2 linked regions of the Neorhizobium galegae bv. orientalis str. HAMBI 540 genome follow. The protein of the gene in region 2 interacts with the protein of the main gene of each other region in a pairwise test. Links are inferred from orthologs where the notes say so. Each region holds a gene or a part of one and is shown on either strand. Other genes may lie near its edges.

Evidence for each region.
Region 1: the proteins of ftsH (region 2) and hflC interact in binary tests that used the Escherichia coli proteins (3 or more experiments, as listed by UniProt). The link is inferred for Neorhizobium galegae bv. orientalis str. HAMBI 540 from one-to-one orthologs.

What each region holds. Positions count from the first base shown.
Region 1 is NZ_HG938353.1:2,086,773-2,097,989, reverse strand. What follows is about bases 6,479-9,477. They hold hflC (protease modulator HflC), read left to right. Parts: upstream 6,479-7,502; coding sequence 7,503-8,453; downstream 8,454-9,477. Other genes in these bases: RG540_RS10510 (Do family serine endopeptidase), read left to right, coding at 8,676-9,477; hflK (FtsH protease activity modulator HflK), read left to right, coding at 6,479-7,506. Outside these bases: RG540_RS10550 (winged helix-turn-helix domain-containing protein), read left to right, coding at 1-391; RG540_RS10545 (sensor histidine kinase), read left to right, coding at 378-1,727; RG540_RS10540 (multicopper oxidase domain-containing protein), read right to left, coding at 1,799-3,700; RG540_RS10535 (NAD-dependent epimerase/dehydratase family protein), read left to right, coding at 3,953-4,846; RG540_RS10530 (thymidylate synthase), read left to right, coding at 4,947-5,741; RG540_RS10525 (dihydrofolate reductase), read left to right, coding at 5,738-6,268; more of hflK, read left to right, coding at 6,409-6,478; more of RG540_RS10510, read left to right, coding at 9,478-10,322; RG540_RS10505 (GNAT family N-acetyltransferase), read right to left, coding at 10,340-10,921; RG540_RS10500 (BrnA antitoxin family protein), read right to left, coding at 10,945-11,217.
Region 2 is NZ_HG938353.1:2,965,173-2,976,313, forward strand. Bases 5,224-8,146 are described here. They hold ftsH (ATP-dependent zinc metalloprotease FtsH), read right to left. Parts: upstream 7,691-8,146; coding sequence 5,756-7,690; downstream 5,224-5,755. Other genes in these bases: glmM (phosphoglucosamine mutase), read right to left, coding at 5,224-5,523; tilS (tRNA lysidine(34) synthetase TilS), read right to left, coding at 7,796-8,146. Outside these bases: RG540_RS14695 (phosphoserine transaminase), read right to left, coding at 1-521; RG540_RS14700 (outer membrane protein), read right to left, coding at 705-1,541; RG540_RS14705 (HAMP domain-containing methyl-accepting chemotaxis protein), read left to right, coding at 2,103-4,070; more of glmM, read right to left, coding at 4,171-5,223; more of tilS, read right to left, coding at 8,147-9,157; tol-pal system protein YbgF, read right to left, coding at 9,165-10,220; peptidoglycan-associated lipoprotein Pal, read right to left, coding at 10,397-10,930; Tol-Pal system beta propeller repeat protein TolB, read right to left, coding at 11,101-11,141. UniProt on the Escherichia coli protein: Acts as a processive, ATP-dependent zinc metallopeptidase for both cytoplasmic and membrane proteins. Plays a role in the quality control of integral membrane proteins.

The sequences.
Region 1 (11,217 bases), 880 kb from region 2 along the record:
TGATTATCTCGTAAAACCTTTCGCCTTTTCGGAGCTGACGGCGAGGATCAACGCGTTGCTCAGGCGTCCGCCAATGGCTGCGGAGAAGACGAAGTTGCGCGTCGGTGATCTTGAACTCGATCTGGTCAAGCGAACTGCCGAACGGGCTGGGGTGCTTCTTGAACTGCTGCCGAGAGAATTCACGCTGCTGGAGCTTCTGATGCGAAACGAGGGAAGGGTGCTTACCAAAACGATGCTTCTGGAGAGGATCTGGAACTTCAATTTCGATCCGCAGAGCTCCGTGGTCGAAACTCATATCAGCCGGTTGCGGTCGAAGATCGATAAACCGTTCGATTTCCCGCTCCTGCACACCGTGCGCAACACCGGCTATAGCCTGCATGCGCGGCGGTAGCTTCTTCAAGAGCACGGCTGTCCGGCTTGCCTTCCTCTACATATCGCTGTTTGTCGTCTCCTACCTGGCAGCCAACGTCATCGCCTACCAGATGGTGCTGAATTTTCTCGACGACCGGCTCAACGCAAACGTTATGGAGCGATACAGGGAAATCGGGTCAGCCTACGAGGCTCGCGGTCTCCCAGGCGCAGTCAGCATGATCAACAGCCATGGTCCGGCGATCCGAGGCGAAGAGACGATCTACACGCTCCGGAATTCACCCGGAGCGCTGATTGCCGGAAACGCTGAACTGAAAGGCGTTGCAAAAGGCTTCTCCACCCTGAGGCCGAAAGATCAGCATCAAAGCGATGCCAACTACAAGCTGTTCAGGGGCCAGCTCGACGGGAACGACCTGACGGTCGGCATCAGCTACGGCGACACCGATGAACTGGCTCGGATCGTGCTGATCAGCTTCGGGTGGGCGACCGCAATCGTATTTGCAGTCGGACTGGGCGGAGCCGTCGTCCTCAGATATCGCACTCGTCGGCGGATCTCGGAGCTGTCTCAAACCGCTCATGCCATCGGACGCGGCGAGCTTGCGAGGCGACTGCCGGTCTCGTCGAGGATGGAGGAGATCGACATGCTATCGTCGGAGGTCAACGTTGCGCTGGAGCGTCTGGAGGCGAGCGTCGCCACCTTGCACCAAGTAACAACGGACGTTGCTCATGACCTGAAGACGCCCATCGGTCGCACGTTCCTCATTCTGGACGATGCCCTGCAAGCAGAAACAATGGAAGAGGCCAAAAATGCGGTAGAAGCCGCTCTCGCTGAACTGACTGCGATAGCGAACACGTTCGACGCACTCCTGAGGATTGCTCAGATTGAGGCCCGCAACAGGACTGCCCATTTCAAGGCAATCGATCTCACGGCGCTGGTCCGCGACATCTACGACATTTACGACGTGATCGCCGCGGAGGCCAGCTACGAGCTTCGTATACAGGAAGCGGGAGAGGAATGTCAGGTTCGCGCCGATCCAGATTTGATAAGGCAGATGTTGGCCAATCTGCTCGCCAACGCGCTCCGTCATACCCCGTCCGGGTCCACCATCACATTGGGCTTGACGCATCGCGGTGGCGCGATCTGCCTGAGCGTATCCGATGACGGCCCAGGCATTCCTGCGGAAGAGCGGGAGCGGGTCTTCGATCGCTTCTATCGGCTGGAAAAAAGCAGAACCACTGTCGGATCAGGTCTTGGCCTCAGCCTCGTAAAAGCGATTGCAGAGCTTCATGGTGCGAAGGTCGAGTTGCTGGACAATGCGCCGGGACTGTCCGTGGTTATCCTGTTTCGCAGCATCTGAGGCTGCTCCGCGTGCGGCATGATCCCGCTGATATGGGCGCGATCAGCGTGGGCGAAGTCGACCTGAAACAATCACGGTTGCACATCGATCACCAGCATCAAGCCGCCACCGCCATCGACCTCGACATTGTTGTTGGTCGTGTGGTGGGGGATATGGCAGTGGACGAGCCATTTGCCCCGCCGCTGGGCGGTCCATATGACATCATACCGTTGTCCGGGAGCAACGTTGACCGTATCAGCCAGATAACGGGCTGGCGGCGGTAGCGTCTCGCCGTCACGCGCAGCGACCTCGAACGGGCCTCCGTGAATGTGCATCGGATGGATGGCCGTCGTGTGTGAACCGACGAAGCGCACCTTCAATTTCTGCCCGACCTTCATCCTGATCGTGTCGGTTGCGGGATAAGATTTCCCGTTGATCGTAAAGAAGTTGGGCAGGGCGCCTTCCATCGGCATGGCGGGATATGTGAGCCACTCCCGCTTCACCCATTCCTGAAGTTGCATCGTATATTCGAGATCGGCAGGAATTTCATTGGCCGCATCCTTGGGATCGATGATCAGTGCTCCGTAGAGGCCAAGGGACTGCTGCCGATCTACATGGTCGTGCGTGTGGTAGAAATATGTGCCGGACTGCCCGACCGTGTACTCGTAGGTGAAGGTCTGCCCCGGTTCTATCGGCTTCTGGGTGATCTGGGCCGGCCCGTCCATTTCGTTTGGCAGGATCAGGCCGTGCCAATGGACGGTCGTGCTTTCCGGCAGCCGGTTGGTGACGTTGATCCGGACCTTGTCGCCTTCCGCGACCCGCAAGGTCGGGCCCGGAACCTGATTGTTGTAGGCATAAGCCTCCACCGTTTCGCCAGGCAATATCGACCATCGGATCACCGAGGCAGTCAGGTCGAAGACCTTGACGTCGCCCTCGATGCGCGGCTGAAGGACTTCGCCGCCAATCGCCGTCTCCCGCGCCTGAAAACTCGTGAGACGCGGATCGACAGCCGCCATGTCGCGCATCGCGTCGCCGGGCGTATCGAACGCCATGATCATCCCCGGGGCCATGATCGCACTCCCGACATCGTGGGCGCTCAGATGCATGTTCACCCTGGTGAACGGATAGGCGAAGCCGGCGACCAGCATGATCGACGTGAAACTGGCCATCGCAGCGATCTGGACGCGGGTAGGGGCGAATGCACGGTTTGGGTGATCTTGCCCCGACCCGTGATGCTGATGGCTGCTGGCTTCCTCTTGTCGGTGCTCGTCTTCGTGGGCATGTGCGCCCTCCTGCCGGTGCGGCCCATGCATGTCGCCGGCCATTTGGCCTCTCTCCGTCATCAGCCCGTGCTTCAGTCCCTTGGCGACCAGCCAGACATTGAACGGGTAGGCGATCGCAAAACCTACCCCGATGCCCAGGGCCATTACGCCCCAGAAGAGCATTTCTCCCGGCCACATGGCCCTCATGTCGCGGCCCATCATCAGGATCGCCATGACCGGAGCCATCCCGGCCATCATCGCATTCATGCTGATGAATTCCGGCATGAACGAATTTCGGACATTCTGCCAATAGGAGCCGCCCATCATGTTCTTCATGAACAGAGCCTGGAAGATGAACAGGCCGAGCGTGAAACCGGCAATGTATTCGATGATGATGTCGATCCACATCGGCAGGCCGAGAAGAGCAGTGATCGCGGCGGCGATGATGATGCCCGTGGCGTCGCCGGCAACGCAGTGGATGGTGGAGCCGATCCCCTGCTTCCACAGCGGCTTGATGAACTCCTCATGCGTTCCGGGCACAGGTTCCTTGTCCGCCAGGATGTAGAGAAGCAGGCCGATCGGCCCGAGGTAGAGCGTGACGAGGATGAAGCCCCATTTCATCACCGCCGGTTCGGGATTGTTCCTGAACTGGTCCCAGGCAACGTACAGAGTGCTGAGGCCAGCCAGGATGAACCAGACGAAGAGAAGGTAATCGATTGGCTGGATGAACATGGCTTCCTCCACATCGCGAAGTCACGAGATGGAGCGGACGCTACAAGTTTCCAGCGTTGGAAGGTCAAACGCTTCCAGGCGTATTTCAGGCGTTCTGCTTTTGCGTGATCGACGTTGACGGGCTGGCGGTGCCATGCTTCATCATCGACCCAGACAGGTCGTTTTCGGCTGGCGATACCGGGCTCGCAAAAGGCAGGCGGACGATATCGACAGTCGCGACAGGGCCCGGATGGGATTTGAGGAGGCGCGGTCATGGGCAAGCGGATCGTATTCACCGGCGGCAGCGGCAAGGCCGGACGGCATGTCGTGCCGTATCTTCTTGGGCAAGGGCATGAGGTGTTCAACCTCGACCTGGTGCCGCTCGATTGCCCCGGCGTCAACACTCTCATTACCGATCTCAGGGACGGCGGCGAGACTTTCAATGCGCTTTCCATGCATTTCGGATTCAAGGGGCTGGAAAGCGGCAAGGGGCCGGCGCCCGTCGATGCGGTGGTGCATTTCGCCGCCGTGCCGCGCATCCTGATGCGGCCCGACAACGCGACGTTTTCGGCCAACACGATCTCCACCTACAATGTCATCGAAGCGGCGATGAAGCTTGGCATCTCCAAGGTGATCATTGCATCCAGCGAGACGACCTATGGCGTCTGCTTCGCCGAAGGCGACAAGAACTATCATTCGTTTCCACTCACCGAGGATTACGATGTCGATCCCATGGACAGCTACGGTCTCTCCAAGGTCGTCAACGAGAAGACGGCGCGGGCCTTCGCCATGCGTTTCGGCGCAGATATCTATGCGCTGCGGATCGGCAACGTGATCTCGCCGGAGGACTACAGCCGCTTCCCCGGCTTCCTGGCGGACCCGCCGTCGCGCAAGCGCAATGCCTGGAGCTATATCGATGCCCGCGATCTCGGCCAGATCGTGCATCTGTGCGTTGAAAAGGACGGGCTGGGCTTCCAGGTCTTCAATGCGGTCAACGACACGATCACGGCGCGCGAGCCGACCAGATCCTTCCTTGAGCGTTGGGCGCCCGGAACGCCGATCACCGGCGAGATCGGCGAATTCGAGGCGCCGATCAGCAACCGCAAGATCCGGGAGGTGTTGGGTTTTGCCGAAAATCACAACTGGCGGAATTACGTCTCCGACTGATCCGCATCGCTAAAACAGGGGAAAGCCGTCAAACGAGATTGGTCGTGCCGAGCTGTGCTACTATATGATTCCATGACGATGGAATCGGCGGCCTGACCCCATGAAACAATATCTCGATCTTCTCCGGCATGTGATGGAAACCGGCACCGACCGGGGCGACCGGACCGGCAAGGGCACCCGCTCGGTGTTCGGCCACCAGATGCGCTTCGACCTCGCGGAAGGTTTTCCGGTCCTCACGACCAAGAAGCTGCATCTGAGATCGATCATCCACGAGCTCCTGTGGTTCCTGAAGGGCGACACCAATATCGCCTACCTGAAAGAGAACGGCGTTTCGATCTGGGATGAATGGGCCGACGAGAAGGGCGAGCTTGGGCCCGTCTACGGCTACCAGTGGCGCTCCTGGCCCGCCCCCGACGGCAGCCATGTGGACCAGATCTCGCAGCTGATCGAGGGCCTCAAGGTCAATCCGAATTCGCGCCGGCATATCGTATCGGCCTGGAATGTCGGCCAGCTCGACGACATGGCGCTGCCGGCCTGCCACTGCCTGTTCCAGTTCTATGTCGCGGACGGCAAGCTCTCCTGCCAGCTCTACCAGCGCTCGGCCGACGTTTTCCTCGGGGTGCCCTTCAACATCGCCTCCTACGCGCTGCTAACGATGATGGTGGCGCAGGTCACCGGCCTGAAGCCCGGCGACTTCGTCCACACGCTCGGCGATACGCATATCTATTCGGATCATTTCGAGCAGGCGAAGCTGCAGCTGACCCGCACTCCCAAGGCGCTGCCGACGATGCGCATCAATCCCGCAGTGAAGGACATTTTCTCCTTCCGCTTCGAGGATTTTGCGCTCGAAGGGTATGAGGCCGATCCGCATATCAAGGCGGCGGTGGCGGTGTGAGCAGGCCTCGCCTCGTCATCATCGCCGCGGTTTCGCAGGACGGCGTCATCGGCCGCGATGGTGACATGCCCTGGAGGCTTTCGACAGATCTCAAGCGCTTCAAGGCGCTGACCTTGGGCAAGCCGGTCATCGTCGGGCGCCGAACCTTTGATTCCTTCGGAGGACGGCCGCTTCCGGGTCGGCCGCATGTGATCGTCACCCGCAACCCGGATTTTTATTATGACGGCGTCGATGTGGCTGCGTCGCTTGACGAAGCCATTGAGATTGCCGGCCGCAGGGCGCAGGAAACCGGTTCGGACGAAATCTTCGTGCTGGGCGGTGGCGAGATTTACGCGCAGGCGATCGGGATCGCCGACATGCTGCGCATCACCCATGTCGAAACCGGGATTTCCGACGGCGATACGCTCTTTCCGCCCATCGATCCGGATCTCTTCGATAAGGTGGAGGAGATAGCGGTTCCGGCCGGCGAGAAGGACAGCTATCCGACCCGTTTCGCCACTTATGTCCGTCGAGCCGCGACAAACTGAAACATTTCGTTACCGTTGAACGGGAAGTTATTGAACCTGCGTTGAAAGCGGGCCTCCCCATCCCTATAACGGGCAATAGCCAGATCGATGCCGCACGGCAGGGTCGCGGCTTGGGAGCGAATACGAACAAAGAGGTTTTGATGCCCTGGAGCAATCAGAATGGTGGCGGCGGTGGCCCTTGGGGCGGCGGTGGCGGTAATAATCAGGGGCCCTGGGGACAGGGACCGAACCGCCCGCGCGGCGGCGGGGGAAGCGGCGGGCCGCCGGACCTCGAAGACATCATAAGGCGCAGTCAGGACAGGCTGCGCGGCATGATGCCCGGCGGCTTCAACGGCGGCGCCTTTGCGATCGTAATCATCGTCATTTTCGCCTTCCTCGCCTTTCAGTCCATCTACACCGTTCAGCCGGACGAGCGTGGCGTCGAACTGCGTTTCGGGCGGCCGAAGGATGAAATCTCAATGCCTGGCCTGCATTTCCATTTTTGGCCGCTCGAAACCGTCGAGATCGTCAAGGTCACCGAACAGCAGCAGAATATCGGCGCGGCGCGGGGCTCCAGCTCCAATGCCGGCTGGATGCTGACCGGCGACCAGAACATCGTCAATGTGCAGTTCTCGGTCCTGTTCACCGTCACCGATCCGAAGGCCTATCTGTTCAACCTCGAAGGCCCGGCCTCGACGCTGCAGCAGGTTTCCGAAAGCGCCATGCGCGAAGTCGTCGGCCGCCGCCCGGCGCAGGACATCTTCCGCGACAACCGCGAAGGCATCTCGACCGAAGTGCGCAATATCATCCAGGGTACGATGGATACCTACGGCTCGGGCCTTTCCATCAATGCCGTGCCGATCGAGGATGCAGCTCCGCCGCGTGAAGTGGCCGATGCGTTCGAAGAAGTACAGCGCGCCGAACAGGACGAGGATCGTTTCGTCGAAGAGGCGAACCAGTATGCCAACCAGAAGCTCGGTCAGGCGCGCGGTCAGTCAGCCCAGGTCCGTGAAGAGGCATCCGCCTACAAGGACAAGGTCGTCAACGAAGCGCAGGGCGAGGCGCAGCGCTTCGTCTCGATCTACAACGAATATGCCAACGCGCCTGAAGTGACGCGCCGGCGGATCTTCCTCGAAACCATGGAAACGGTGCTGAAGAATTCCCGCAAGATCATTCTGGACAACAAGGACGGCGTGGTCCCCTATCTGCCGCTCAACGAGATGATCAAGCCGCAGACGAACCAGGGAGGCACACGATGAACTCCAATCGACTCCCCGCAATCCTGATCGGCCTCGCCGTTCTCCTCGTGCTGATCTATTCGTCGGTTTTCGTGGTCAACGAGCGCGAACAGGCAGTCGTCGTCCGCTTCGGTGAGATCCAGGACGTCAAGCGCGCGCCTGGCATCTATTTCAAGCTGCCATTTGCCTTCATGGATGCCGATCGTGTCCAGTATGTCGAGGACCGGGCTTTGCGCTTCGATCTCGACAATATCCGCGTACAGGTGCGTGGTGGTGCGTTTTATGAAGTCGACGCTTTCGTCGTCTATTCGATCGCCGATCCGCGCCTCTTCCGGGAAACGGTCTCGGGTGATCGCGATTCGGCCGAATCGCGGCTTCGCACCCGCCTCGATGCAGCGTTGCGCCGTGTCTACGGTCTGCGCAATTTCGACGCGGCACTCTCCAACGAGCGCTCCTCGATGATGCAGGAGGTTCGCACCGACCTCACTGCTGCGGCGGAAACCCTGGGGCTTGCGATCCGCGACGTTCGTATCCGCCGCACCGACCTCACCCAGGAAGTCTCTCAGCAGACCTTCCAGCGCATGAAGGCCGAGCGTCTTGCCGAGGCTGAACTGATCCGCGCCCGTGGTAACGAGCAGGGGCAGCGGCGTCGTGCCATTGCCGACCGTCAGGTCGTCGAGTTCGTCTCAGAAGCGCAGCGGGATTCGGAAATCCTGCGCGGTCAGGGTGATGCCGAGCGCAACAAGATCTTCGGCGAGGCCTTCCAGCGCGATCCGGCCTTCTTCGAGTTCTACCGCACGATGCGCGCCTATGTGGCCGCACTTGCCGATAACGGCACGACGCTGGTGTTGTCGCCGGATTCGGAATTCTTCCGGTTCTTCAACTCGTCCGCAGGCCAGGCACTTGCGCCTATCCAGACACCTGCACGGCCGGCATCGCCTGCTGCACCTGCAGCGCCGGCGAACTGATCCGACAGACTGGGGCGGCGCAAAAGCCGCCCCTTTCATAACAAGACCGTCCACAGGCGTGACGGGCAGAGGGTGCAATCCTCACGAAAAGGTAATTTCCACCGTCGTCATTCCGCCCTATGCTCTGCCGAAACTCCGCCCGATTCAAAGGTTCCTATAGCCTGCCCGGGTCGAGACCGCTCTTCCGGGGTGATGCGGACAATCCAACAGCGAGGACGCCAGATGGCCCATTCGGTTCGATCGACCTTCAAGCGCACCGTCACGCTTGCGGCAACTTTTGCCGTGTTGGCGGCACCCTTGCAGGCGATTGCCCAGACACCGGTCCCTGCTGCTCCGGGGCAGAATGCCAATCCGCCCGCCGCCGGTTCTCCCGGCGTCATGCTGCCGGCCCCGCCGACACCGTCGCCGAGCATCAATCCGCCTCCGGCTCCAGGGCCGATGGCAGGCGGCGGCCCGGCCTCGATCGCCGATCTCGCCGAGGGCCTGCTCGATGCCGTCGTCAACATCTCGACATCGCAGAGCGTCAAGGACCAGGGTGCCGGCCCACAGCCGCAGATCCAGGAGGGCTCGCCATTCCAGGAGTTTTTCGAGGACTTCTTCGATGGCCAGGGCAAGCAGAACGGCAATCAGAAGGTTTCTTCCCTCGGCTCCGGCTTCGTGATCGATCCCTCCGGCTACGTGGTCACCAACAACCACGTCATCGAAGGTGCCGACGACATCGAGGTGATTTTTCCGAACGGCATGAAGCTCAAGGCCAAGCTGGTCGGCACCGACACCAAGACCGACCTTTCGGTGCTGAAGGTCGAGCCCAAGGCGCCGCTGAAGGCTGTGCGTTTCGGCGATTCCCGCCGCATGCGGATCGGCGACTGGGTGATGGCGATCGGCAACCCGTTCGGCCTCGGCGGGTCTGTGACACTGGGCATCATCTCGGCGCGTGGCCGCAATATCAATGCCGGTCCCTATGACAACTTCATTCAGACGGATGCGGCGATCAACAAGGGCAATTCCGGCGGCCCGCTGTTTAACATGCGCGGCGAGGTGATCGGTATCAACACGGCGATCATTTCACCCTCCGGCGGTTCGATCGGCATCGGTTTCGCCGTGCCGACGGAACTCGCCGAAAATGTTGTGCACCAACTGACCGAATTCGGCGAGACGCGTCGCGGCTGGCTCGGCGTGCGCATCCAGCCAGTAACCGACGACGTCGCGGCAAGCCTTGGTCTCGACCGGGCACGTGGCGCGCTGGTGTCGGGCGTGGTCAGCGGCGGGCCGATCAAGAACGGCGAGATCAAGGCCGGCGACGTGATCCTGAGCTTCGACAGCCAGGCAGTCAACGAGATGCGCGACCTGCCGCGCATCGTGGCGGAAAGCCCGGTGAGCAAGGAAGTCGACGTGGTGATCCTGCGCGACGGCAAGCAGCAGACCGTCAAGGTGACGCTCGGCCGCCTCGAAGACAGCGCCGAGCCGCAGGAGGAAGACGACCAGCCGGCCCTGCCGGAAGGCCAGGGCGAGAACAAGGCGCCCAACAACAATGCGCCCGGCGACCAGAAGGGCGAGCTCAGCCAGGATCCTGCTGCAGCCTTCGGCATGACGCTCGCCGTGCTCGACGAGGACCGCCGCAAGAGCTTCAGCATTGTCGAAAGCGTCGAGGGCGTGGTGATCACGGCCGTCGCGCCGAATTCGCCCGCCGCTCAGAAGGGGCTGAAGGTCGGCGAGGTCGTGGTCGAGGTGGCGCAGGACTTCGTCGAAAGCCCCGCCGACGTCGTGAAACGGATCGCTGTGCTGAAGTCCGAAGGCCGCCGCAACGCGCATGTGATGGTGTCCGATCCTTCCGGCAACCTGCGCTTCGTGGCGCTGCCGCTGGAGTAAGCTCAAGAGCGAGGCGGTCAGCGGGTGCGTCCCGCGGCCGTCTTCTGTCGATGCCATTCGTCGCGTGTGACCGCATAGACCACATGCGGTTTCAGATGCGGATGCGTATCCGGCACCCGCGGATGGTCGAAATCCATACCGGTGATCCGGTGCAGGCCGAGCCGTTTCATCACCGCGGTCGATCGCCTGTTTTCACCGACCGCAAAGGAGACGACCGCGTCGAGATGCTTTTCGCCGAAAGCGAAGTCGAGCAGGGCGCGTGCTGCCTCCGTGGCATAACCGTTGCCCCAGAACCGGGTCGCCAGCCGCCAGCCGACCTCCACCGTTTGCAGCGGAAAGATATCCGGCATGTTGGCGAGGGAAAGGCCGCAGAAACCCATGGGCTCCTGCGTTTCCTTCAGTTCCAGCGCGTAGAAACCGAGCCCCGTCTCGGTGATCGTGTCGTTGAGCTTGACGAGAAATGCATCCGCCTCTTCGTGGGTGCGGCGGAACGGAAAAAATTCCATGACCTTCGGATCGGAATTGATCTCGCGAAAGAGATCACGGTCGCTGTCGATCCAGCTCCTGAGGCGCAGGCGTTCGGTTTCGAGGATGATCATGGGAGACATATCTTGGCGCAATTTCAGGCGGACTTCTTTTCCTGCTGCGCGACGTGTTGGCGAAGCACGCTGTTTATCTCGGTCTGGTAGCCGCTGCCTGTCGCATGCTCTTTAAACCATTCGATGACATCGGCATCCAGGCGAATCGTCACTGACTTCTTCAAAGGGCGATAGAGATCACCGCGCCTAGCCAATCGCCATTGCTCATCGGTGATTTCCGATATGTCATTTGTGTCGATTTCATCGTCGGGGAGCTTTTCGAGGGCGTCGAGCTCTTTGCCGCGTCTATCGTCAAG
Region 2 (11,141 bases):
GCCGAGGTGGCGTCGCAGATGGTCAGGCCCTTGCGGTCTGCCGGAATGAAGTCGGCGTTCGGAACGCGGACGCCCGAGGTGGTGCCGTTCCAGGTGAAGACCACGTCGCGGTCGAAATCGACCGTGGAAAGGTCCGGAAGCAGGCCGTAGCCGGCTTCGATCTTGCGCGCGTCCTTGAGCTTCAGCTGCTTGACGACGTCGGTGACCCAGCCGGCGCCAAAGCTTTCCCAGGACAGCATATCGACGCCGCGCTCGCCGAGCAGCGACCAGAGCGCCATTTCGACGGCACCGGTATCGGAAGCCGGCACGATGCCGATGCGGTAATCCGCCGGCACGCCCAAAATTTCACGGGTGAGGTCGATGGCCTGCTTGAGCTTTGCCTTGCCGACCTTGGCACGGTGCGAGCGACCGAGAGGGGCGTCGGAAAGCGCTTCGAGCGACCAACCGGGGCGCTTCGAGCAAGGGCCAGAAGAAAAATGGGTATTGTTCGGACACAGGTCCGGTTTTGCGGCGTTTGCCATATGGCTATCCTTCCAGATAGATGGCCCTTCGTTGGGGAAGGGTGTCCCGCCGCCGTGGTTATGCCTGAGCGCCTTCACAGTCAAGCGGGTAATGTCGCCCACGGACAAATTTCTGCCGCAGCTTTGCCGCCGCAAACGCAAAAAGCCGCCCGAAGGCGGCTTTCGCTTGGAGATGGATAAACCTTACTTGTAGACGATCGGCTGCGGCGGGGGCTCGTAAGCCGGCGGCGTGTCGCAGCCACCGAAGATGTAGCGGGCGCCGACGCGGGCTTCATGCGAATAGAAGCCCTTGTCCTTGCCCGGGCCGCCGCCCGTTGAGTAACCGAACATGTCGCCGCCCGTGACATGGCGGAAGCGGTAGCCGACATCGGCCTTGACGTTGCAGGTGACGTCGATCGATGCGCCGGCCATGAGCGCATAGGTGAAGCGCCAGCTCTTTTCGCCGCCATGCGTGACTTCCGGGTCGCAACCGGCGCCGCTGTCGGCGCAGGACGTGTTGCGCAGGTTCGACCACTTGACATAGGTGCCACCGATACCGCCACCGACATAAGGTGTGAAGTAGCCATAGGTGCCGAGATCGACATAGGCGTTGGCCATAAGCGAATAGGCGTGCATCGAGGCCAGGTCGGTCGAGGTACACGCGGCGGCGACACCGCAACTGCCGGACGTGGAGCCGCGGAACTTGCTGTTGAACATGTAGTCGAGGGTGACGTCGGTGCGCAGGTAGCTGTTGATCTGGTAGCCGACACCGCCCCCGAGCGTGAAGGCATCACGCAGGTCGGAGCGGCCGAATTCTGCAAGCGCCACGCCGGGTCCGCCGGTACCCTGGTAGAAATCGGTGCCGCGCGACTTCTTGAAGGAATAGCCGACGTCGCCGCGAAGGTACCAGCCGGTAGCCTCCTGAACGGTCACTTCGGGCGCATCCTGATAAGGCTCCGGCTGCGGCTGGTAAAGATCGGCGGAATTGGCGGCACTCACCGTCAATGTCAGCGCAAAAGCGCTGGCCAGCAACTTTTTCATGGGTTCATCTCCAAAGCTCGTATCGCGTATGGCATGCAAAGCGGGCAGCCAACGGGTTGATCCGCTGTGGATGATGATCGACAAAGGTTAAGTCTCGCTTAACCATGCTTGTTTACCGCGCGTTTTCCTAAAACAGCCGGAAATTCTACAATTAAACTTATGTTGAGAGAGTTGGACAAGGCGTTCGCGTCGAACGGATCCCTCTTTTGTAGGCTGACCGAGCAAGGCAGGCCATATCCACGCCAGCCGCCAAACTATTGGCTTCATTTACTTCAGTAGAAGCGGCGTTAGCAAAAGGTAATTTAAGCTTAGATAAACAATTAATTCTTTATAAACCATAGATGCATACTTTTAGCATATTCGGAGCTGGGAAATACCGGGAGATCTGCAGGGGCCGAATGAGTGGAGGGAGTTTGCCGATGCGTTTCAATCGGGGACATCTTGTTCACCGAACAAGCAACTTCAATCGAAATTGCCGCCATGAAATATCCTGATGCTCTTCCGGAGAAGATCGACCGCGTATAGCTGCGACGCGAGGCGCCGCAAAAGAAAGAACTGTCCATGAGCAATGTCAAAACATTCGGCATAGCATTCCGACTGGCTGTCGGGTTCGGCTTTTTGCTTCTCCTGATGATCGGCCTGACTTTCTACTCCACCAGCCAGGTTGCGACGATCGACAACAACCTCGAAACCGTGAATGACGTCAACAGCGTCAAGCAGCGCTTTGCCATCAACTATCGCGGCAGCGTGCACGACCGCGCGATCGCGATACGCGATGTGACGCTCGTCACGTCCGATGCCGAGCGCAAGGAAGCGGAAGCGCTCATCGGCAAGCTCGCGGCCTCCTATGCGGAAAACGAAAAACGCATGGCGGATATGGTCGGCGCGCCCTCCGGCGCAACGGATCGGGAAAAGGCAATATTGGCTGAAATCGCCGACATCCAGTCGAAGACCAACCCGCTGGTTGCCCAGATCATTTCGCTGCAGCAGAAAGGTGATGGCGAGGCGGCGCGCAAGATCCTGCTGGAGCAGGCCCGTCCCCTCTTCGTCTCCTGGCTCGGAGCGATCAACAAGTTCATCGACTATCAGGAGGCGCTCAACAAATCGATCGGCGGCGATGTCCGCAACGCTGCGAGCGGCTTTAGAAACCTTGCGCTGGCCGCCCTCGGCATAGCAGCGCTGCTTTCGATCATTGTCGCCTTCTTCACCGCCCGCTCGATCATTGGACCGCTCTCCAAGCTGCAGCAATCGCTGAAAGCCATGGCTGCGGGCAACCTCGAAGGCGACCGGACGATCGAGGCGCGCGGCGACGAGATCGGCATGCTGGCCCGCGCCGTGGCCGCCCTTCGGGAGGCCATCTCCATCAAGGCGGAGCGCGAGGCGGATGCCGAGGCTAAGCGGACCGTTGGAGAACGCCACAGGCTGGAACAGGACGCGACCGAGCGTAGTGCGCTCGCAGAACAGACGAGCCAGGCGGTCCGCCAGCTCGCCGACGCTCTGCAGGCCCTGGCAAACGGCGACCTGACCCGAGAGATCAACACACCCTTCACTCCCTCGCTCGACCAGTTGAGGGCCGACTACAACGCCGCAGTGGCGAAACTTCGCGAAGCGATGCAGAAGGTTGCCGCGAATGCGAGTGCGATAGCCGCCGGTGCCCAGGAAATCCGCTCGGCCTCCGACGACCTCGCCAAACGCACCGAACAGCAGGCGGCCTCCGTCGAAGAAACCGCAGCGGCCCTGGAAGAGATCACCACGACGGTTTCCGACTCCAGCCACCGCGCTCAGGATGCTGGCAACCTGGTGCGCATGACCAAGGAAAATGCCGAGCGTTCCGGCCGGGTCGTCCGTGATGCGGTCGACGCGATGGGCAAGATCGATTCGTCTGCCGTCGAGATCGGCAACATCATCGGCGTCATCGACGAAATCGCGTTCCAGACCAATCTGCTCGCTCTCAACGCCGGCGTCGAGGCTGCCCGTGCCGGCGAGGCCGGCAAGGGCTTCGCGGTGGTGGCGCAGGAAGTGCGGGAACTCGCCCAGCGTTCCGCCAAGGCGGCAAAAGAGATCAAGGAACTGATCCACACCTCCAACGACCACGTGAAGAGCGGCGTGGCGCTGGTCGGGGAAACCGGCAAGGCCCTGCAGGAGATCGTCATCCAGGTCCAGCAGGTCAACGGCAATGTCGAGGCTATTGTCGAAGCCTCGAAGGAACAGTCGATCGGCCTCAAGGAAATCAACACCTCGGTCAATACAATGGATCAGGGAACGCAGCAGAACGCGGCCATGGTCGAGGAAACCACCGCAGCGGCGCACAGTCTTGCCCGGGATGCGGAGGGCCTGTTCCAGCTTCTGTCGCAATTCCATATCGGCGGCGGTGCCGTAACGGGAACGTCTTCGCATCGCGGCTCGCCCGCACTCGCATCCGGCAGCAGCCGCCCGGCCACCTCGCCGGCCCGCAAAATGGTTGCCAAAGTCGCGCAGTCATTCCAGAGCAATGCCGCTGCCGCAAAGCAGGACTGGGAAGAGTTCTGAGACAGCAAGAACGGCGATCCGGCTATCCGGAACTTGCCGCAAAAATAAAGGCCACCCGCGAAAACCGCGGGTGGCCTTTTTCATTGGGATTGCTGCGCAGTCAGGCCGCGTTGCGGACGTTGGCGATGACGCCGACCAGTCCATCGACGATGCGCTCGATCTGTCCCCGGTCGTCGCCTTCCGCCATCACCCGGATCAGCGGCTCTGTGCCGGACGGGCGGATGACCAGGCGGCCCTTGGCGGCGAGTTCGGCTTCCGCATCGGCGATCGCCTGACGCACGATTACGTCCTCCAGCGGCTTGCCGCCCTGGAAACGAACATTCTTCAGAAGCTGCGGCACGGGCTCGAAACGGCGGCAGATCTCGCTGACCGGCCGGCCAAGGCGCTTGGCCCGCGCCAGGACCTGCAGGCCGGCGACGAGGCCGTCACCGGTCGTGCCGAAATCGGAAAGCACGATATGGCCGGACTGTTCGCCGCCGACGTTGAAATCATGTGTGCGCATATGCTCGACGACATAACGGTCGCCGACCTTGGTGCGTGCCAGATCGAGGCCCTTGCCGTTGAGAAACCGTTCCAGGCCGAGATTGGACATCACCGTCGCGACGATGCCGCCGCCTTTCAGCTTCTGGTCCTCGGCCCAGCTCTCGGCGATAACTGCCATCAACTGGTCGCCGTCGACGATCTCGCCGCGCTCGTCGACGATAATCACGCGGTCGGCGTCGCCGTCGAGTGCGATGCCGATATCGGCGCGCACTTCATGCACCTTCTTCTGCAGCGCTTCCGGGCTGGTCGAGCCGCAGTCGAGATTGATATTCGTGCCGTTGGGCTCGTTGCCGATGGTGACAACCTCTGCGCCGAGTTCCCACAGCGCCAGCGGAGCAACCTTGTAGGCTGCGCCATTGGCGCAGTCGATCGCGACCCGCAAGCCATGCAGGGTAACGTCGCGCGGCAGCGTGCGCTTCACATGTTCGATATAGCGGTAGATGTCGCCCTCGACGCGCTTTGCCCGGCCGATGTCGCCGGACTTGGCGAGCTGCGAATGCAGGTCGCTGTCGAGCAGGTCCTCAATGCGCATTTCGAGCTCGTCGGAGAGCTTGTAGCCGTCCGGACCGAACAGCTTGATGCCGTTGTCCTCATAAGGATTGTGCGAGGCGGAGATCATCACGCCGACATCGGCGCGCAGCGAGCGGGTGAGCATGGCGACGGCCGGCGTCGGGATCGGCCCGAGCAGGAAGACGTCGAGGCCGGCGGCGGTAAAACCCGCCACCATGGCGTTTTCCAGCATATAGCCCGAGAGACGCGTATCCTTGCCGATCACCACCCGGTGGCGATGATTGCCGTTGCGGAAGATCGTACCGACGGCGATGCCGACGCGCATCGCAAGATCCGGCGTCATCGGGTGGATATTGGACTGTCCGCGAATGCCATCGGTGCCAAAATAGCGGCGTGTCATGTAAGCTCCTTCGTCATCGCGCCTGAGCGTCGCGGTCTTAAGCAGGGAATCGAACCCTGCAATATGTTAGACGGCAAAACCGGCCTGAAGCTTGGCTCATGCCATAGTTTAACGGCACAAGCACATAAATTAGCGTCAAAATCGATTATATCCCGTTACTAATAAATAAACCCTTCCAAGCAAAAGCCGCCGTGGATCACTCCACGGCGGCTTTTGATGCTTATAGCAAGGGTCAGTGCGGCTGCGGTTCCAGACCGCTTTCCGGCTCGCCGCTCTTCGGCTCGTCCTTCTTTGGGCCCGCGCTCGGCACGGCCGAACCACGAGTCGGAGTAGCATCGTCGCCAAGATCGCGTGACGGCTTCTTGCCCTTGATCAGCCCCTTGATCTCCTCGCCCGACAGCGTTTCGTATTCGAGCAGCCCTTCGGCGATCGCCACGAACTCGTCGTGCTTGGTCGTGAGAATCTCACGCGCCTGGGTATAGGCCTCATCGATCAGACGACGCACTTCGTTGTCGATCTTCTGGGCGGTTGCTTCCGAAACGTTCTTCGACTGCGAGACCGAGTGACCGAGGAAGACTTCCTGCTGGTTCTCGCCATAGGCGACCTGGCCGAGTTCGTCGGAGAAGCCCCACTGGGTGACCATGGCGCGGGCAAGCTTGGTGGCCTGCTCGATATCCGAGGAAGCACCGGAGGTGATGTTCTCCTTGCCGAAGGTGAGTTCTTCCGCGATACGGCCGCCCATCATGATGCAGAGGCGCGACACCATCCACTTGTAGCTCATGGAGTAGCGGTCGCCTTCCGGCAACTGCATGACCATGCCGAGTGCACGGCCGCGCGGAATGATCGTTGCCTTGTGCAGCGGATCGGCGACGGCGACATGCAGCGCAGTGATGGCGTGGCCGGCTTCGTGATAGGCGGTCAGCTTCTTTTCGGCCTCGGTCATGGCCGACGAGCGGCGCTCGGCGCCCATCATGATCTTGTCCTTGGCGTCTTCGAACTCGCTCATGGTGACCATGCGCTTGTTGCGGCGCGCGGCCATCAGGGCTGCTTCGTTGACGAGGTTCATGAGGTCCGCACCGGAGAAGCCGGGCGTTCCACGGGCAAGAACCTTGAGGTCGACATTCGGTGCCAGCGGCACGTTGCGGGCGTGAACCTTGAGGATGCGCTCGCGGCCGACGATATCCGGGTTCGGCACGACGACCTGGCGGTCGAACCGGCCGGGACGCAGGAGCGCCGGGTCGAGAACGTCCGGACGGTTGGTCGCGGCGATCAGGATGATGCCTTCATTGGCCTCAAACCCGTCCATCTCGACAAGGAGCTGGTTTAGGGTCTGTTCGCGTTCGTCGTTACCGCCGCCAAGACCGGCGCCACGATGACGGCCGACAGCGTCGATTTCGTCGATGAAGATGATGCAGGGCGCATTCTTCTTCGCCTGTTCGAACATGTCGCGCACGCGGCTTGCGCCGACGCCGACGAACATTTCGACGAAGTCGGAACCGGAAATGGTGAAGAACGGAACGTTCGCTTCGCCGGCAATCGCACGGGCGAGCAGCGTCTTACCGGTGCCCGGAGGACCGACAAGCAGCACGCCGCGCGGAATACGACCGCCGAGACGCTGGAATTTCTGTGGATCGCGGAGGAATTCGACGATTTCTTCGAGGTCCTGCTTGGCTTCGTCGACGCCGGCGACGTCCTCAAAAGTCACGCGACCATGCGCCTCGGTCAAGAGCTTGGCCTTGGATTTGCCGAAGCCCATCGCGCCGCGCGAACCGCCCTGCATCTGCCGCATGAAGAACAGCCAGACGCCGAGGATGAGCAGCATCGGCAGCAACGTGCCGAGATAGCTGAGGAAACCCGAGGACCCGTCCGTTTCCGGGCGCGCGACGATGGTGACGTTTTTCGCCTGCAGTCGATCCATCAGCGAATCGTCGATGACGGGCGAATAGGTCTGAAATCCTGATCCGTTCTCGGTGTAGGTGCCGAGCACCCGGTTGCCCGTGACGACGACATCCCGCACTCGCCCCGAATCCACATCCCGCAGGAACTGCGAATACGGGACCTCACGCGAGCTGGTCTGCGACGGCGCCGTCTGGAACATGCTGAACAATGCGACCAGCAGGAGGGCTATGATGACCCAGAGGGCGATATTACGAAAGTTTGGGTTCATTGAACTCCCCGGACTGCGACGGCCTGCTTCTTGAGGCGGCCGCCTTGCTTGCCGCATAACATAGGGTTGCGGCAAGTCCTTGCCAAGGCGAACAGGAGCCGCCGTCTACCTTTTCCGCGAGGAATCCTTAACTGGCAGCCGGGGAAAACCGTCGCATCCGAGCAAAACCGCGAACTCGATACCGAGATTAAGCTCGAACTGCGGCAAAAAGCGGTCGAAAGGCGCAAGCAGAGGTTGGACGATACTTCGTTCGGCCACTTCTTTGTTTTGCCGGTCATCCGCCGAAAGAAGGGCATTTGTTTCGATGAAAGGCATCGCCGCCACGGCGCGCGTGGCGATGGCGGGCGGCACGCCGGGAAACAGCGCCAATGCCTCGTCGCGATCCGGCGCGGTTGGGCCGACGACGATCTCGTCCGGGCCGGCATTCGTGATGCGGTAGCGACCGTCCCAGATTGCCGTATCGCCGGGGCCAACGTGCAGCGGCAGTATGCCGCGGTTTTCTCGGACGATATAAAGCCCGTCGCGGCGCCGGTCGAAGATCACCCGGCCGGCGGTGATCCGTCCAGGCTGGCCACCGTCGAGAAAGACCATGACCCGGTCCATGCTGTCGCTGCCGAGTGCATGCGCCCTCCCCCCGAGCACCGCGGCGAGCAATGACAGTGCATGACGCCGCACGGCCGGCTCGCCTTGAAGGCCTGCGGTATCGAGATGCGCCAGAATACCCTGGCGGATCGTCACGTGCTCGCGGACAAGCCGCGCCGCCTCGTCGGAAAGCGCGGTGCGCCGCACCGCAGCCACGTCCTGGGCGGCAGCATCGAACGGCCTTTCCTGCGTCAGCCGCCCGCGGACCCGTACCCGCTCGTAGTGCGGATCGAGATTGCTGGGATCGTCGATCCAGCCCTGCCCTTCCCTGGTCAGGAAGTCGCGGATATCGGCTCGGCGGCTATTGAGGAACGGCCGGAGCAGCCAGCGGCGGCGATCGAGCAGCACGGCCTGCGCCATGCCCGCAAGGCCCGAATTTTCTTCGCCCCCATTGCGGGCGGCGCGCATCGCGATGGTTTCCGCCTGATCGTCGAGCGTATGACCGGTGAGGATGGCGGTTGCATCGATCTGGGCCGCAATCTCGACCAGCAGCCGGTAGCGAGCCTCACGGGCCGCGTCGGAAATGCCGGTGACAGGCTTTTCTCCCTCCCAGCGGCGGATGAAATGGGGAATGCCGAGCCGGCCGCAAAGGGCAGCGACGGTGCGCGCCTCGTCTGCGGAGCCAGGTCTCAGCGCATGATCGATCGTCGCCGCGAAAAGCGACAGGCCGGAGCCGGGAGAATTTGACTTCGAGAGGGCAACCAGCAGCCCGCTGGAATCGCTGCCGCCGGAAATGGCGACGAGAAGGCGCGCGGGTCTGGCGATATCGGCGATCAGCCGCGCGGTCGCCTGTTCGGGCGACAGGATTTTCGGGCCCGCGGTCACGGGAGGATCAGCAGGCGAGGCGCTTCTGTTCGCTGCCCACCTTGGCGAGCACGGCCTTGGGCGCGCTCGGATAACGCCGGGTGACTTCCTTGAGGGTTGCGCAGGCCGTATCGGTATTGTCGAGTGCGGCAAGCGACATGCCGAGCTTCAACAGCATTTCCGGCGCCTTGGCGGATTTGCTATAGGTCTGATGCGCGTTGAGGAAGGTCTTGGCGGCGTCGTTGTACTTGCCTTGGGAATATTGCGACTCGCCGAGCCAGAAGCTCGCATCCGCCACCTTGGCGCCCTTCGGAAAGGCTGTCAGGTAGCCATTGAACTCCTTCTCGGCGAGCGGATAGTCGCCTGCAAGCACATGATTATAGGCGGTCTGATAGGCATCGTTCTCGCTACCAAGCGAGGCGGTCTGCTGCGGATCGGGTCTGCCCGTCGATGCCGGCGGCGTCTTGCCGGAAATCTGCGGGCCGGTATCGACGCCCGGAAGCCCGGCGGCATTGTTGGCCCGGTCGTTACGGCTGGCGCCGCGCGGATTGCCGTTCTGGTCGATATCCATCGACCCGAGCGTCGTCGGTGGCGGTGCGCGGCCGGGCGCGGCTGCCCCGCCGACGCCCTGACCGGACGGCGATTCGATGATCCGTGCGACATCGTCGGAGGACTGCGCGGGAGCAGTCGCTTGCGGCAACGGGGGCTGGGCGGCGGGAGCGCGGTTGGACGCCACGGCCGGTTTCCCGCCCGCGTCGTCCACTTCAGTGCGCTTCTTCTTTTCCAGGTCCTGGAAGCGGAATTCGTTGTCTTCCTGCGTCTTGCGCAATTGCTCCTGCATCTGCAGCAGCTGAAAACTCATTTCCTCGATCCGGCCGTTCAACTGCCGGACCTCTTCCTGGAGCTGCTGGATACGGACGGCATCATTGCTCTGCGCCAGAATGACCGGGGGCGGAGTGGTTTCCCGCGGCTGCTCTGCGGCAGGCTGATTGCTGCCCTGGAAGAGTTTCGGCAGTGCGAAAGCCCCAGCCGGGGCGCTCGTCGCCATCAGCCCCAGCATCGCTGCCAAGACAAGTTTCTTCATCTTTGTCCGTCCTGCTCTTTAGTCTGCGCCGGATTGGCGCGAGAGGAGATTTTTTCCAACTGCCGGCAAAAAGCAACCGAGCGCCCGGTCAAAAATCCCGGAAAACAGGGCTAAACTATGGAAAAAACAAAAAGGCGGCCCGAAGACCGCCTTTTATTTTCGAGCTGTTGCTCGGATTACATACCGGCGCCGCCGAGAACGGTGACGGCGCGACGGTTCTGCGACCAGCAGGAGATGTCGTCGCAGACGGCAACCGGGCGTTCCTTGCCGTAGGAGATGGTCTTCATGCGATTCGCCGGAACACCGCGCGATGCGAGATATTCCTTGGCGGCAGCAGCACGGCGGGCGCCGAGCGCCAGGTTGTATTCGCGCGTGCCGCGTTCGTCGGCATGGCCTTCGACGGTGATCGCGTATTTCGGATAGCGGCCCAGCCACTGGGCCTGACGGTCGAGCGTCTGCTGTGCGTCGGCGCGGATCGAAGTGCTATCCGTGTCGAAGAAGATGCGGTCGCCGACATTGACGGTGAAGTCCTGGGTCGAACCGGGCGTTGCAGCGCCGGCGCCGTTGAGGCCGAGCTCACCGGCATTGTTCGGCAGGTTCTTCTTGTTGGCGCAGCCGGCAAGCGCAAGCGCCACAGTCAGGGCGATAACGGCAGGATTGCGGGCGAGGATCTGCATGCGGCTCATCGCCGAAGTATCGGTGCGGCTCATGGCCGGTCTCTCCTTGATCAGTATTTCAGAGTTTCCAGATTCTAACCGGGTTCGGTTAACCATGCTCAAATTCTTATGGTTAACAAAATATTCCCGGTGTCCCTTTTCGTTCATTTTCAGCAGATTGGGGCGGGAAAGAGGCGGAATCCCGCCTCTTTCATCAAGGCGCCCTATTCGAGCAGCGGCGACCAGGCCGGATCCGAACCGTAGG